2 regions of the Cupriavidus mimosae genome follow, and region 1 is predicted to be linked to the other one. Evidence: predicted binding sites of a transcription regulator. Region 1 holds the regulator's gene; the other holds the start of a gene.
What was found. Region 1 encodes LexA, which represses DNA repair genes until DNA is damaged. Its sites were predicted from a motif close to ACTGTATNNNNATACAGT; they were not measured.
Positions count from the first base shown of each region.

Region 1 (6,445 bases):
CAGCTCGTCGATGCGCTCCACCACCTGGGTCAGCAGCGGCTGGATTTCCTGGAAGCCCTTCTGCCCGCGCGAGCCCTCTTCGGCAATCGCAAAGACCTTGGATTCGGCCTCGTCGAGCAGCTCGCGCACCTCGCGCCCCTTGGGCGCGAATGCGGCCGAGGCAATATCGTCGGCCACCGTCACCAGCTTGCGCAGCACCGAGCGCTCGCGCACGATTTCCGCGTAGCGGCGGATATTGGCCGCGCTGGGGGTATTCTGCGCCAGCGAATTCAGGTACGCCAGCCCGCCCACCTCTTCGGCCTTGCCGGCCACCTGCAGCATCTCGTAGACCGTGATCACGTCGGCGGGCTTGGTGGCCGAGATCAACCGGGCGATGCTCTGGAAGATCATCCGGTGGTCGAACCGGTAGAAGTCCGCCTCGGAAAGGAAGTCTGCGATGCGGTCCCAGGCGGCATTGTCCAGCAGCAGGCCACCGAGCACCGATTGCTCGGCTTCGATGGAGTGCGGCGGGACCTTGAGGTTATCGAGTTGGGGGTCGGCGACGGGCGCGTTCATGGGGAGGGATTATAACGGCGAGCGGACACACTTCGCCGTACATTTGGCGACGGCGCCGTCCAAGGCAGGCGGGAAACAAAAAAGGCAGGAGCCGGGGCTCCTGCCTTTTTTGCAATGCTTGCGGGCTTAGGCCGGCGCGGTGCGCCGGTCGAGGCGGCGCGTCCTTAGACGCTCTCGCCCACCACCGACACGGTCACGTCGACCACGACGTCCGTGTGCAGCGCAACGCTGACCGGGTGGTCGCCAACCGTCTTCAGCGGACCGTTCGGCAGGCGAACCTGCGACTTTTCCAGCTTGTAGCCTTGGCCGGCCAGGGCTTCAGCGATGTCGGCGTTGGTCACCGAACCGAACAGGCGGCCGTCCACACCCGACTTCTGGGTGATCTGGACGTTCAGGCCGTTCAGCTTCTCGCCTTCGGCTTGCGCGGCGGCCAGCTTCTCGGCAGCGGCCTTTTCCAGCTCGGCGCGCTTGACCTCGAATTCGGCGATCGCGCTTTGCGTGGCGCGGCGGGCCTTCTTGCCCGGGATCAGGAAGTTACGGGCGTAACCGTCCTTCACCTTGACGATGTCACCCAGGTTGCCCAGGTTGACGACTTTTTCCAGCAGAATGATTTGCATCGTGTTCTCTCCTTACGGACCTAGGGCCTGATCAGTTCTTGTGCAGGTCGGTGTACGGCATCAGCGCGAGGAAACGCGCGCGCTTGATGGCCGTATCGAGTTGACGCTGATAGTGAGCCTTGGTACCGGTCAGGCGGGCCGGCGTGATCTTGCCGTTGTCGCCGATGAAGTCCTTCAGGGTGTCCAGATCCTTGTAGTCGATCTGTTCGACGCCAGCCACGGTGAAGCGGCAGAAGCGCTTGCGCTTGAACAGCGGGTTCTGTTGCTGGAAGCGCTTCTTGTTCTTGTTGTCACGTTTGACGAATGCCATGATTCAATCCTTTTCGAATGCTTTACATCCAGTGATGTGAAAGACGAGAGCCTTGCTGTTGCGGTGCTTGCGGGCCAGGAATCCTTCGCAGTCGAGCAGCGTGCCGAGCGGTAACCGCTCCAGACGCTGGCCGACCTGGCCGATTCCCATCGCAGCGATTGCAAACTCGACCTGCCGCGGCGTCTGTGCCTCGACGGCCTCGCCGCTGTACTGCAGGATGCAGTTCACGACGGGGACCCCGGCCGGGGTATAGCGCAGGGCATCGCGTTCCGCCAGGGTGGCGGCAAGCCGAAGCTGGTTCAACGCGGGGCCTCTTGCTGGTTGCAATCGTTGCGGTTTGCGCTGATGCCCTGGCCGACGCTGTCAGCCACGGCGCGCACCGCAGTCCGCACTCAGGCGGCCTGGCCTTCGGTGGTCGTTTGCGCGGCCTTGCGGGCTTCTTCGCGCTGCACTTCCTTCATCATCGGCGAAGGTGCGGTCTCGGCCTTCTTGGTCTGCACGATCAGGTGGCGCAGGACGGCGTCGTTGAACTTGAACGCATGTTCCAGTTCCGCCAGGGTTTCCTTGCCGCATTCGATGTTCAGGCAAACGTAGTGAGCCTTGGCCAGCTTCTGGATCATGTAAGCCATCTGGCGACGGCCCCAGTCTTCCACGCGGTGAACGTTGCCGTTCTGCGAGGTCACGAGCTGCTTGTAGCGCTCGATCATGGCCGGCACTTGTTCGCTCTGGTCCGGGTGGACGATGAAGACGATTTCGTAATGACGCATTGACGCTCCTTTTGGGATTAGCCACCCGGGCGTCACGAGTCCGGTGTGGCAAGGTTGAATAGCCTTAAATTATAGCCCGCCCCGCACCAGCAACGCAAGCCGCTGATTTCACGGACAAATCAGGCACCGGCAAAGACCGCCTGCAGCCGCGCCGGGTCGCGCGCCAGCCCGGCATCCGCCGCCAGGGCCAGCATCAGCAACACGCGCGCCTTGTAGGGGTTGAGGTCAGCCGCGGACACGAACAGACCGTCGGCAGGGGTGGGTTGCGGCGGGATCGCCACATGCCCCGCACCGGTACGCGAACTGCGCACCACCGCCACCCCGGCTGCGGCGGCGTCGGCAAGGGCCTCTGCCAGCACCTCATGGATCGAACCATTGCCGGTCGCGGCGACGACCAGCCCGGCGGCGCCGGCCTGCACCAGCGCATCCACCACCGCCCTCCCCGGCTGAGCGTAGCTGGCCACGATCTCTACCACCGGCCACCCTGCCGGCATCGGGCCGATGGGGGCAGCCGCGCGGGGCGCCCGGGCAAAGCGCACGTAGTCGTCCTGCACGAACCCCAGCGGCCCGCACGGAGAGACAAAGGCATCGACCGCCGACGTATGCATCTTGGCCACGTCGCGTGCCGCGTGGATCTGCTGGTTCAGCACCACCAGCACACCCTTGCCGCGCGCATCCGGATAAGCGGCGACGCGCACCGCATCGAGCAGGTTGAGCGGCCCGTCCGCCGACAGCGACGTCGACGGACGCATCGCCGCAGTCAGCACCACGGGCACCGGGCACGATTGCGTAAGGTGCAGCGCCATCGCGGTTTCTTCCAGCGTGTCGGTGCCGTGCGTGATTACGATGCCCGCAACGTCAGGCTGCGCCGACCAGTGCTCGACCCGCGCCGCAAGTGTTTGCCACAGCGCGAAGGTCATGTCCTTGCTGTCGACCTGCGCCACCTGCTCGGCCTCGATGCGGGCCACCGACTGCAACGGCGGCACCGCAGCCAGCAATGAGGACACCGGCACGGTCGCCGCCTGGTAGCGAGCGCTGCTGGCGGCGCTGCCGGCCGCGCCAGCGATGGTACCGCCAGTGGCCAATACGACGATGCGAGGCAATTGGGTCATGGGAGCGCGCAAGGATCTTGTTCTGGACAAAGGAAAGGCGATTGTAGCGGGCGCACGCGCCCTGCCGCAGCCGCAATCAGAGGCATTGGCCGACGTCCATGCGATACGCCTCAAAATTCTGCTTGCACTGACGCCGATACTGTATAAAATCACAGCATACTGTTTAAACATACAGTGCCCGGCCCGCCGGATGCTGGATAACGAAGCAGAACTCCCGTTATCCAGCCCGGCGGCCCTGCACGGAACGGCGATCCCATGGCGACCCTGACACCCCGGCAGCAGCAGATTTTCGATCTGATCCGCAACACGATCCGCCGTACCGGCTTCCCCCCTACCCGCGCCGAAATTGCAGCGGAGTTCGGTTTCTCCTCGCCCAATGCCGCGGAAGAACACCTGCGGGCGCTGGCCCGCAAAGGCGTGATCGAACTGACGCCGGGCGCGTCGCGTGGCATCCGACTGAAGGTCTCGCGCAGCGATTCGGAATTGCCGGACCAGTTCTCGTTGCCGATGGCTGGCGTGATGCAGCTGACGCTGCCGCTGGTGGGCCGCGTCGCAGCCGGCAGCCCCATCCTGGCCGCCGAGCATATCGATCGCCAGTACCAGGTCGATGCCTCGGTCTTCGATGAGCGACCGGATTACCTGCTGCGCGTGCGCGGGCTGAGCATGCGCGACGCCGGCATCCTCGACGGCGATCTGCTCGCCGTGCGCCGCGCCAGCGAGGCCGCCAACGGCAAGATCGTGGTGGCGCGACTGGGCGACGACGTCACCGTCAAGCGCCTGCAGCGGCGCGGTGGCCATATCGAACTGATTGCCGAGAACCCGGACTTCACCAACATCATCGTCGAACCCGGTGAAGAGTTCTCGCTGGAAGGCATCGCCGTCGGGCTGATCCGCTCTTCCGGCTTCTAGCCGGGCACCATCGCAGGCACGCGCCCTGCGCGGGCCCACCCGCTTCCATTGCTTTGCAGACGCCGCCCGGCTTGCCGGGTGTTGACCCCGCTTTGCCCAAAAAGAGGTGCCACCATGCCGCAAATCCACCACGTCGCCGCCCGCCGTCCGGTCAAGCCCGTGCCGTTTCGCCAGAGCAAGGGCGTACGCGTCTACCAGGGCACGCAGCGCCGCACCATGGTCGGCAGCATGGCGGCCATTTGCCGCATGCTGGAACTTGAAACCACCGAAAAGCTGGCCGCCTGACTGATATCGGCAGACCCTTGCCGTGTCTCCGGGCCTCTGCCCCGCTCAGCTACGCGCGCAGGCCTTGGCTTCGGCCTCCAGTTCCGTCGGCGTCAGCTGGGGAAACCAGGTATCGGTCTTGCGCAATTCCAGCGCAGTGCCATCGGCCTGTGCCGTCAGAGAGATCAGGTAGGCGTATTGATATTCACCGCTTGCCGCGCTCTGGCCGATACGGATCTCGGTCTGGTTTTTCGCCGGCAACTGGACCAGCGTAGCCTCATCGCCCAGATTGTTGCGCAGGCATTTCGCGACCTCGGCCATCTTGACCGGCGTAAACAGCCGCATCGGCGGGCGAGCGCGGACATCCTTCTCCGAAGTGCCAGTGGCACACCCTGCCACCATGGTTGCCATCGCTGCGCCAATCAGTACCGTTCGAACCAACATACCGCCCCCGGGGAATGCAAAACGGCGCCCTTGAGAGGCACCGTTCTGGAGAATGCTTGGGGTGGCTGGATGGGACTCGATCCCACTACTGACCCCATTGAAATCAACGCTTTCGGCTTCGCATTGTTCCGCACTAGCGCTGAAATTTTCACAGTCTTCGTACGGGTCTTGCGGGCGCCAGGTGCGGATTTTACCCTGCGCGCGGGCCAGGCGCTATCTCGATTTTTGCGCCATTAGCCAGCAGCGGCGTTCGGCACGGCAAGGCGCTCACCGGCGCTTGCACTCGATCTTCTCTTCATTCCCCGTAGCGCTTCCAATACTCACATCGGAATGCCTTCGGCATCGACCCGCGAACATGCCGAGCTTCATATCCAGCCACTGGCGGGTGGCGTGCGCCTGCGCGCGGAGCACAGCAGTCCAGCGAATTTTGCCGGCCAGCCGCTATGGCTCCGCTTAGATCGTGGCGCAGCAGACCTCGGTGCGGTAGCCTATACTCACGTCTTCTCGCTGGCCCGCCCCCGCTTGGCCCCTGCAGGGGTGCAGTGACCTGCCCATGCCCCCGCGCCATTCTCAGGGGCCTGCTGCCGCGGCCGACCCGCACCCAATTGCCGTATCCCATGAACGTAAATCCCCGCCGCATTTCGGTTGCGCCGATGATGGACTGGACCGACCGTCATTGCCGCATGTTCCATCGCCAGCTCAGCCGCCACACCTGGCTGTATACCGAGATGGTGACCACCGGCGCGCTGCTGCATGGCGACGTGCCGCGCCACCTCGACTTCGATGCGGCCGAGCATCCGGTCGCGCTGCAGTTGGGCGGCAGCGAGCCGGCCGACCTCGCCATGGCGGCGAAGCTGGGCCAGCAGTGGGGCTATGCGGAAATCAACCTGAACTGCGGCTGCCCGTCCGAGCGCGTGCAGCGCGGCGCCTTCGGTGCCTGCCTGATGGCGGAGCCGCAACTGGTGGCGGACTGCGTGAAGGCGATGCGCGATGCGGTGGAGATTCCGGTAACCGTGAAGCATCGCATCGGCATCGACAAGATCGAGCACTACGATTTTGTTCGCGATTTTGTCGGCAAGGTGGCGCAGGCGGGTTGCAGCACGTTCATCGTACACGCGCGCAATGCGATCCTGAAGGGCCTGAGCCCGAAGGAAAACCGCGAGATTCCGCCGCTGCGATATGAGGTGGCGTACCAGCTCAAGCGCGAATTCCCGGAGCTCGAGATCCTGATCAACGGCGGCATCGTGAGCCATGACGAAATCGCCGCTCATCTGGAGCACGTCGATGGCGTCATGATCGGACGCGAGGCGTATCACCAGCCGTATATCCTCGCGGAAATGGACGCGCGCTTCTATGGCGACACCAGCGCGCCGGTGCCGTCGCGGCTCGAGGTCGAACTGGCGATGCAGCGTTATATCGGCGACTGCGTTGAGCAAGGCGGATACATGGGTGCCGTGACACGGCACA
Region 1 covers NZ_JALHRY010000003.1:219,796-226,240, reverse strand. Annotated here, with positions in the region: gene MKD50_RS07420 (replicative DNA helicase) at 1-555, opposite strand, end outside; gene rplI (50S ribosomal protein L9) at 720-1,172, opposite strand; gene rpsR (30S ribosomal protein S18) at 1,204-1,482, opposite strand; gene priB (primosomal replication protein N) at 1,486-1,785, opposite strand; gene rpsF (30S ribosomal protein S6) at 1,875-2,249, opposite strand; gene MKD50_RS07395 (asparaginase) at 2,369-3,361, opposite strand; gene MKD50_RS07390 (hypothetical protein) at 3,360-3,629, shown strand; gene lexA (transcriptional repressor LexA) at 3,617-4,270, shown strand; gene MKD50_RS07380 (hypothetical protein) at 4,385-4,555, shown strand; gene MKD50_RS07375 (hypothetical protein) at 4,601-4,945, opposite strand; gene dusA (tRNA dihydrouridine(20/20a) synthase DusA) at 5,596-6,445, shown strand, end outside.

Region 2 (6,445 bases), on a different contig from region 1:
GACAGGCCCAATCGCACCGCCGGCCGTGAGCCTGCGTGGAAGGGTTCGAGTGCGGAATCCCAACCGCTCACCGCCACATCGGCAGGCAATACGGTAACGCCGTGGCGCTTGGCATCCTGCACCAGCTGCGAGGGCGTGTAGAAGCCCATGGGCTGACTGTTCAGCATCGCACAGAGAAAGGCTTCGGGCTCATGGCATTTCAGCCAGGCGCTGGCGTAGACGAGCAGCGCAAAGCTGGCTGCATGGCTTTCCGGGAAGCCGTACTCACCAAACCCCTGGATCTGCCGGAAGATGCTTTCGGCAAACTCGCGATCGTAGCCGCGCTCGAGCATGCCCGAGACGATCCGATCGTAGTACTTGTCGATGCCACCCTTGCGCTTCCACGCGGCCATAGCGCGCCGTAGCTGGTCGGCTTCCCCGGCCGAGAAGCCGGCGGCCAGCATGGCCACCTGCATCACCTGCTCCTGGAAGATCGGCACGCCGAGCGTGCGCGACAGCGCTTTTTCCATCGCGGCACTCGGATAGGTGACTGGCTCGAAGCCCTGTCGCCGGCGCAGGTAAGGGTGCACCATGCCGCCCTGGACGGGTCCGGGTCGCACGATCGCCACCTCGATGACCAGGTCGTAGAACGTGCGCGGCTGCAGGCGGGGCAGCATCGACATCTGCGCACGCGACTCGATCTGGAACACGCCAACGGTATCGGCACGGCAGATCATCTCGTAAGTTGCATGGTCTTCCGCCGGAATGTCCTGCAGCTCGAAGGCCTCGCCGCGCTGTTCCGCAACGAGGTCGAGCGCGCGTCGCACGGCGGACAGCATGCCGAGCGCCAGGACGTCGACTTTGAGCAGACCCAAGGCGTCCAGATCGTCCTTGTCCCACTGGATCACGCTCCGGTCTGCCATCGCGGCGTTTTCGATGGGCACGAGGCGCGAGAGCTTGCCTCGCGCCAACACGAAGCCGCCCGTGTGCTGCGACAGGTGGCGGGGGAAACCCAACAACGAGACGGCCATGTGCGCCCATCGTTGGGACAACTCGGCTTCCGCATCCACGCCGCTTTCAGCGAAGCGCTTCAGCAGGTCCGCTTTCCCGTCGAACCAGTGATGCGACTTGGCCACCAGATCCACAATCGCAGGATCGACGCCGAGCGCCTTGCCGGTGTCGCGCAGGGCGCTGCGCGGGCGATAAGTCGTCACCGCGGCGGCAAGCGCGGCCCGGTCTCGCCCGTACTTGCGATACAGGTACTGGATGACCTCCTCGCGTCGCTGGTGCTCGAAGTCGACGTCGATGTCCGGTGGCTCACCGCGCTCCTTGGAAATGAAGCGCTCGAACAGGAGATTACCGCGTGCGGGGTCGACCTCCGTGATGCCCAGGCAGTAGCAGATCGCGGAATTGGCCGCCGAGCCGCGACCCTGACAGAGGATCCCGTTCGAGCGCGCAAAGCGCACGATATCGCTCACCGTCAAAAAGTACCGCTCATAATCCATGTCCCGGACGAGCGCGAGTTCATGCTCGATCTGCTGCTGCACGGCAAGTGGGATGCCAGCCGGGAAGCGGCGGTGGGCCCCCGCATAGGTTTCGGTGCGCAGGTAATCGGCCGGTGTGGTGCCGTCCGGAACCACCTCGTCAGGGTATTCGTATCGCAACTCATCCAGGGAGAATTGGCAGAGATTGGCGATGTGGACCGCTTCGGTCAGGTAGCGGTGCGGGTAGATGTTGGCCAGTCGCAGGCGCGAGCGCAGATGCTGCTCGGCATTCGGTGCCAGGTCGTAGCCGCACTCCGGAACAGGACGGCCAACACGGATCGCCGTCAGCACGTCGAGCATCGGTTTGCGCGAGCGCACGTGCATGGTGACGCAGCCGGTGGCCACGACGCGCAGATGGTGGCGGGCCGCCGCCGCCTCGACGGTGCCACGATGGATGTCGTCCAGCGGACGGTACAGCAGGTTCAGCCCCATCCAGGCCCGTCCGGCAAAGGTCGCGCTCACCCACGCAGCCTGGAGGTCCAGCCTGTCCGCCGGGGCACCGTAATCCGGCGTGAAGATGATGAGGCAGTCGGGCAGGCCCTTGAGGTGCTGGTGGGGCGCCTCTGGCGCGGCGAGATCGCGTGGCGTCAGGACATACGAACCCTTGGCGGCGCGCATGCGGGCCAGCGTGATCAGCTCGCAGAGGTTGCCGTAGCCTTCCCGGTTGCGAGCCAGGGCCACAACGGACAGGGCAGGGGAGCCGTCGGCATTCTGCAGGTGGAAGGAGGCCCCCACGACCAGGCGCATGCCGGCCTTCTTCGCTTCCGTATGCGCGCGCACGATCCCAGCCAGCGAGCATTCGTCCGTGATCGCGAGCGCATGGTAGCCCAACTGCGCCGCGCGCTCCGCCAGCTCTTCCGGACGGGACGCACCCGTGAGAAAGGAGAAGTTGGACAGGCAATGCAGTTCCGCATAGTCGGGCAGGCCTGTTGCGAGAATCTCGCCCATGGCGGTTATCCGAAGAGACCATGGAGGTACCACCGCGATTCGTCGCCTTCGCGGCTGCCCATCCGCTCCTGGAAGATCCAGTAGCAGGTGTGGTCCTTACCTTGCGCCACGAAGTAATCGCGCGTGACCACTTGGCCGCCCCACCAGCCGGCTTCGATGCGCTCGGGTGGCGAAACGATATGCAGGGGCGAACCGTAGAACGGCCGGTGATCCCGCTCGATGAGCGGGACCGGCTTGCCCAACAGCCAGGTTGGTCGAGGCAGGGCTGCCGGCAGGGACACGCGTGCAGGCTTCTCGGTGGCCGGTCGCCATGCGTTGGCCACCTCGGGGCGGTAGTCTGCCTGCAAGCAGGGCTGGCGAACCCTGTCGGCGCCGAGGCGCGCGCTGAGCAGCTCGAGTAGCCGGGCGTGATCGGCATGCGTCCCGCCGGGTTCCGGGAAGAGGGACTCCGTGGGCGGTGCCATGGGCTCCGTGTCGATCGCGGACACGGCCACGGCGATCATCGGGGCTTCGACGACAACGAGGGCGAGCCGCTCCTTGAGGATGCGGATCAGATGTTCCTCATGCCAGTTGGGCTCGGCGAGCGCAATCTCGATCGTCGTCGGCGGGATGGCCGCGCGGCCGCGCTCGTGGCGCAATGCCACATGGAACCGCTTGATGGCCAGGTGCCGGGCGGTCAACCAACCCACCATCTGCACCAACAGGCCGCGAACATACGCCAGCGTCTGTTCGGCATTCTCGATGCGATCCGGCAGATCCACCGTCGCATCGAATGCTGGGGGAGCTTCGACCCACTCGAAGATTTCCGGGGCCTCCCCGTAGGCGCGATCCAGGGCATCCAGGAAGTCAGCGCCGCAGCGGCGCTGCAGACCGGCGCGAGGCAGGCGGCGCAGGTCCTCCAGCGTCAGGCAGCCCAGGCCTTCGAACCAGTCGGCAAACTTGCGCGCGGCGGGCAAGGCGTGAATCGGCAGGCCGGCCATCCTGCGTTGCAACGACGCCGTAGTCAAGGCGGTGCCACCGCCGGTGCGCGCCAGCAGCCACGCTCCCTGCGCCGTCGGGGCGCTGCCGACCATCGTGCTGAAGCCCATCGTCTGGACGGTCCCCATGATCCGTCGGCGGAGTTTGCGCGGGCCACCGAAGAGTCGTAGCGTGGTGCTGACGTCGATCAGGACCGCAGCTTCATCTGCAGCGGCGACATTCGGCGAAAACTGCAGCGTCGCCATGGTGACTCTCGCCAGTGCGTCCTCTTCCTTGCCGGCATCGCGATCAAACAGGATGGCGGCTGGCGCGATGGTTTGCACGCCGCCGCGGCGCATGCCCGGCTTGACGCCCGCAGCCAGGGCCAGGGGCGTAGCGAGATGGACCCGTTCCTTGTCGAGGACGGCAACGGCCAGTTCAGTGGTGGACCAGGTCGGCCGGAAGACTTCGAGAGGGAGCGACGGCAGGCGTAGGCAGATCCACAGGCGCAGCATGGCGATACAACAAAATGGGGGACGGTTCCAGCGCGACGAGCAGAGGGGTCTCTTGCTGCGGCCCGCGGCGCTTGACGAAGTTGACGGTGACGCCGCCGACGGCAGGCTCGAGGGCCAGGCGCAACGGTGACGGCGAGGCATCCCGCGCGCACGCAGCGGGGCGCACCACGAAGAAGAGCGTGTCCGAGGTTTGTGCGGCCAGGTGCAGGCGCCGTAGCGCGTCGTTGCGAAGGTGGGACTGCCAGAGAATCAAGGCGCCACAAGTCCCGGCCCGCAAGGTCTGCTCGGCCGCCCAAAGGACATCGGCAGTCCGTTGCGCATCAATCCACAGCAGCCGCTCCGGCGATATTCCCCAGCTCACCAATGAAAGGGCTTGTGGGGCGTGCGGCGGCGCCAGGAGCACGATCGGACGTCCAGATCGGGCCACGAGCGTGGGGCGCAGCAGCCGGAGTTCGCCGATGCCAGGTTGCTGCAGTAAGAGTTCCACCTGGCTGCCGATGGGCCATCCTCCGCCCGGCAACTCCTTGTCCAGCGCGGTATAGCCCGTCGAGGCGGTGCGCGCGTTGTCCCGGGCCAGTTGTGAGGCGACCCAAAGTGACGGATGGATGGTTTCAGGGGCGACGGTGAGCATTGGCAAGTCCTGTCACCAGAGTACTGTATATTTATACAGTTGTCACCTAGACGGAACGCCACGCCGCTCGGACCCGAAAAGCTGTATGAAGCCGGAATTAGTCGGAGTTAAAGGTGCGCTATATTTCACTCGACTACCGATTAGCCGGCGCGTAGACCGTGGTCTGAATCCCGGATTCGCCACCATTTATTTGAAAAGCCGCGCTCCCAACAGGGTTCGCCGCTTTTTGCTTTCGACTGCTGCCGAGGGTCTCACACAGAACCCGCCACCTTGCCGCTTGCAATGTGGCATACCGGCAGCGACGAAGAACTGGTCCGAGATGCTCGCCTTCAGTCACGGCCTACTCACGCCTATCCCCGGTCACTGGCGGTCTGTGCGTCTACTGTTTGGTCGCAAGGGGCTACTTATGCAAGCTTCCCGATCCGTGGTCATGGGCAGACCGCGGTCTTGACGAGATTTACCAAGACTGGCCTGGTGAACGAGAGCGCAAGGTTTTTCTGCATGGAGTGGATGTGCTGCGCAGCTTCCCGAAACCTGATTAGCCACGCGGATCCGGATACTGCATCGATGCGGTCTGGTCTACGCACATGGCAATGCAGGAAACGTCGTTCGAAGATGTCGTCCAACCGCGATCCTATTCGGTCACGATACCGACACCACGGCGTGCGTCGGCGGGGGACTGGCTGGCATCAAGTTCGGTCTGCCGGGAATCCGACGCGCTGGCTGCGTCAGCTTCGCGGGTCCGCAATCAGCGAATTCGCGCAACGGCTTGCAGGAATGAATGGCCGTGCGGCGTGACGCGAGGTAGCTGCCGCCCAGAAGCCAGAAGTTCCACGGTTACATAGTGACGTTCCAGCAGGGCGTGAAGGTCCGCACGGTCCAACTCGATTTGTTCAGGCGCATCGTTGACCACCTTCAGCGTTGCAAATTCATGCGGACTCAGCATTCGTGTCTCCCTGATAGTTTTGTGCCTCACTGCCTCTCACGTCGATGGTGGTCTGCTGCGAAAATTTAGAGGAAGGATTCTAACGCCGGAAGTTGACTTTCTGACGTAAATCTTACTCAGTGAATTCCCCTAACCCGAAATGCGTATGCTGCTCAGGTCGGATGAAAGGTATTCTTCTCAACAAGCGCCCAAGAGCGTGCAAGCACCGCCAAGACGGTGAAGGGGAGATATGTACGTCAGCTATCGAGTGGTCCCACGGGTGGAGGTGGTGACAAGCGGAATCTTCCCGCCCGGCGTACTGATCATCGCCTATGACGATGACGTGCCGATGAACGAACTGGTCTGGGACGGCGTCAATCCGGTTGCCGCCTACGATGACGCGATTGGTTGTGGCAGAAATACTGGCGCTGCGGGTTCGATCTAAGGTTGAGAAATCGACCCAACAAACCGACATCCGACTACCAGCTATCCAGGCGATACTGCAACGGATCGCCTCGACAGGTCATTGGGAACCTGAACAGGTTCTCCCTCTCGGCCCAACCATCGCCAAGCATGTGTGCCGGACCTCTCGGCGTCGTCGCATCTGACAATAGGAACCGGTGCTATGCAAGCAAATGTTGTTCGTGGAAAAGCATTTACCCTTCACTGGAACAACGGATGGGGTGAGCACTACAAAGGGGCCGTCACGCTGGTACTGCGGACCGCTCCAAACAAGGAAAGGATTGAGACGTATCAGTGCGATCAGACACGTTCTGAACGCGCCTTGGCGCAGGCAGACGCCGACCAATTATTCACACTGAAGACGAACGAAGTTGTGACGGCACGACCCTAACGGCGCAGGCTGCCAACTTGCGCCCCGACTATGGCTGTTGTCCGGGCAATTCACTGACCGGCCCACTGGTCAAAGCGACCACGCGACATACAG
Region 2 covers NZ_JALHRY010000029.1:18,838-25,282, reverse strand. Annotated here, with positions in the region: gene MKD50_RS29070 (error-prone DNA polymerase) at 1-2,471, opposite strand, end outside; gene MKD50_RS29065 (Y-family DNA polymerase) at 2,477-3,943, opposite strand; gene imuA (translesion DNA synthesis-associated protein ImuA) at 3,867-4,574, opposite strand; gene MKD50_RS29055 (hypothetical protein) at 5,323-5,520, opposite strand; gene MKD50_RS29050 (hypothetical protein) at 5,750-5,944, shown strand; gene MKD50_RS30695 (hypothetical protein) at 6,422-6,445, opposite strand, start outside.
Region 2: a site for LexA is predicted at 4,597-4,614, ahead of imuA (translesion DNA synthesis-associated protein ImuA). Genes of this name have one in related genera too.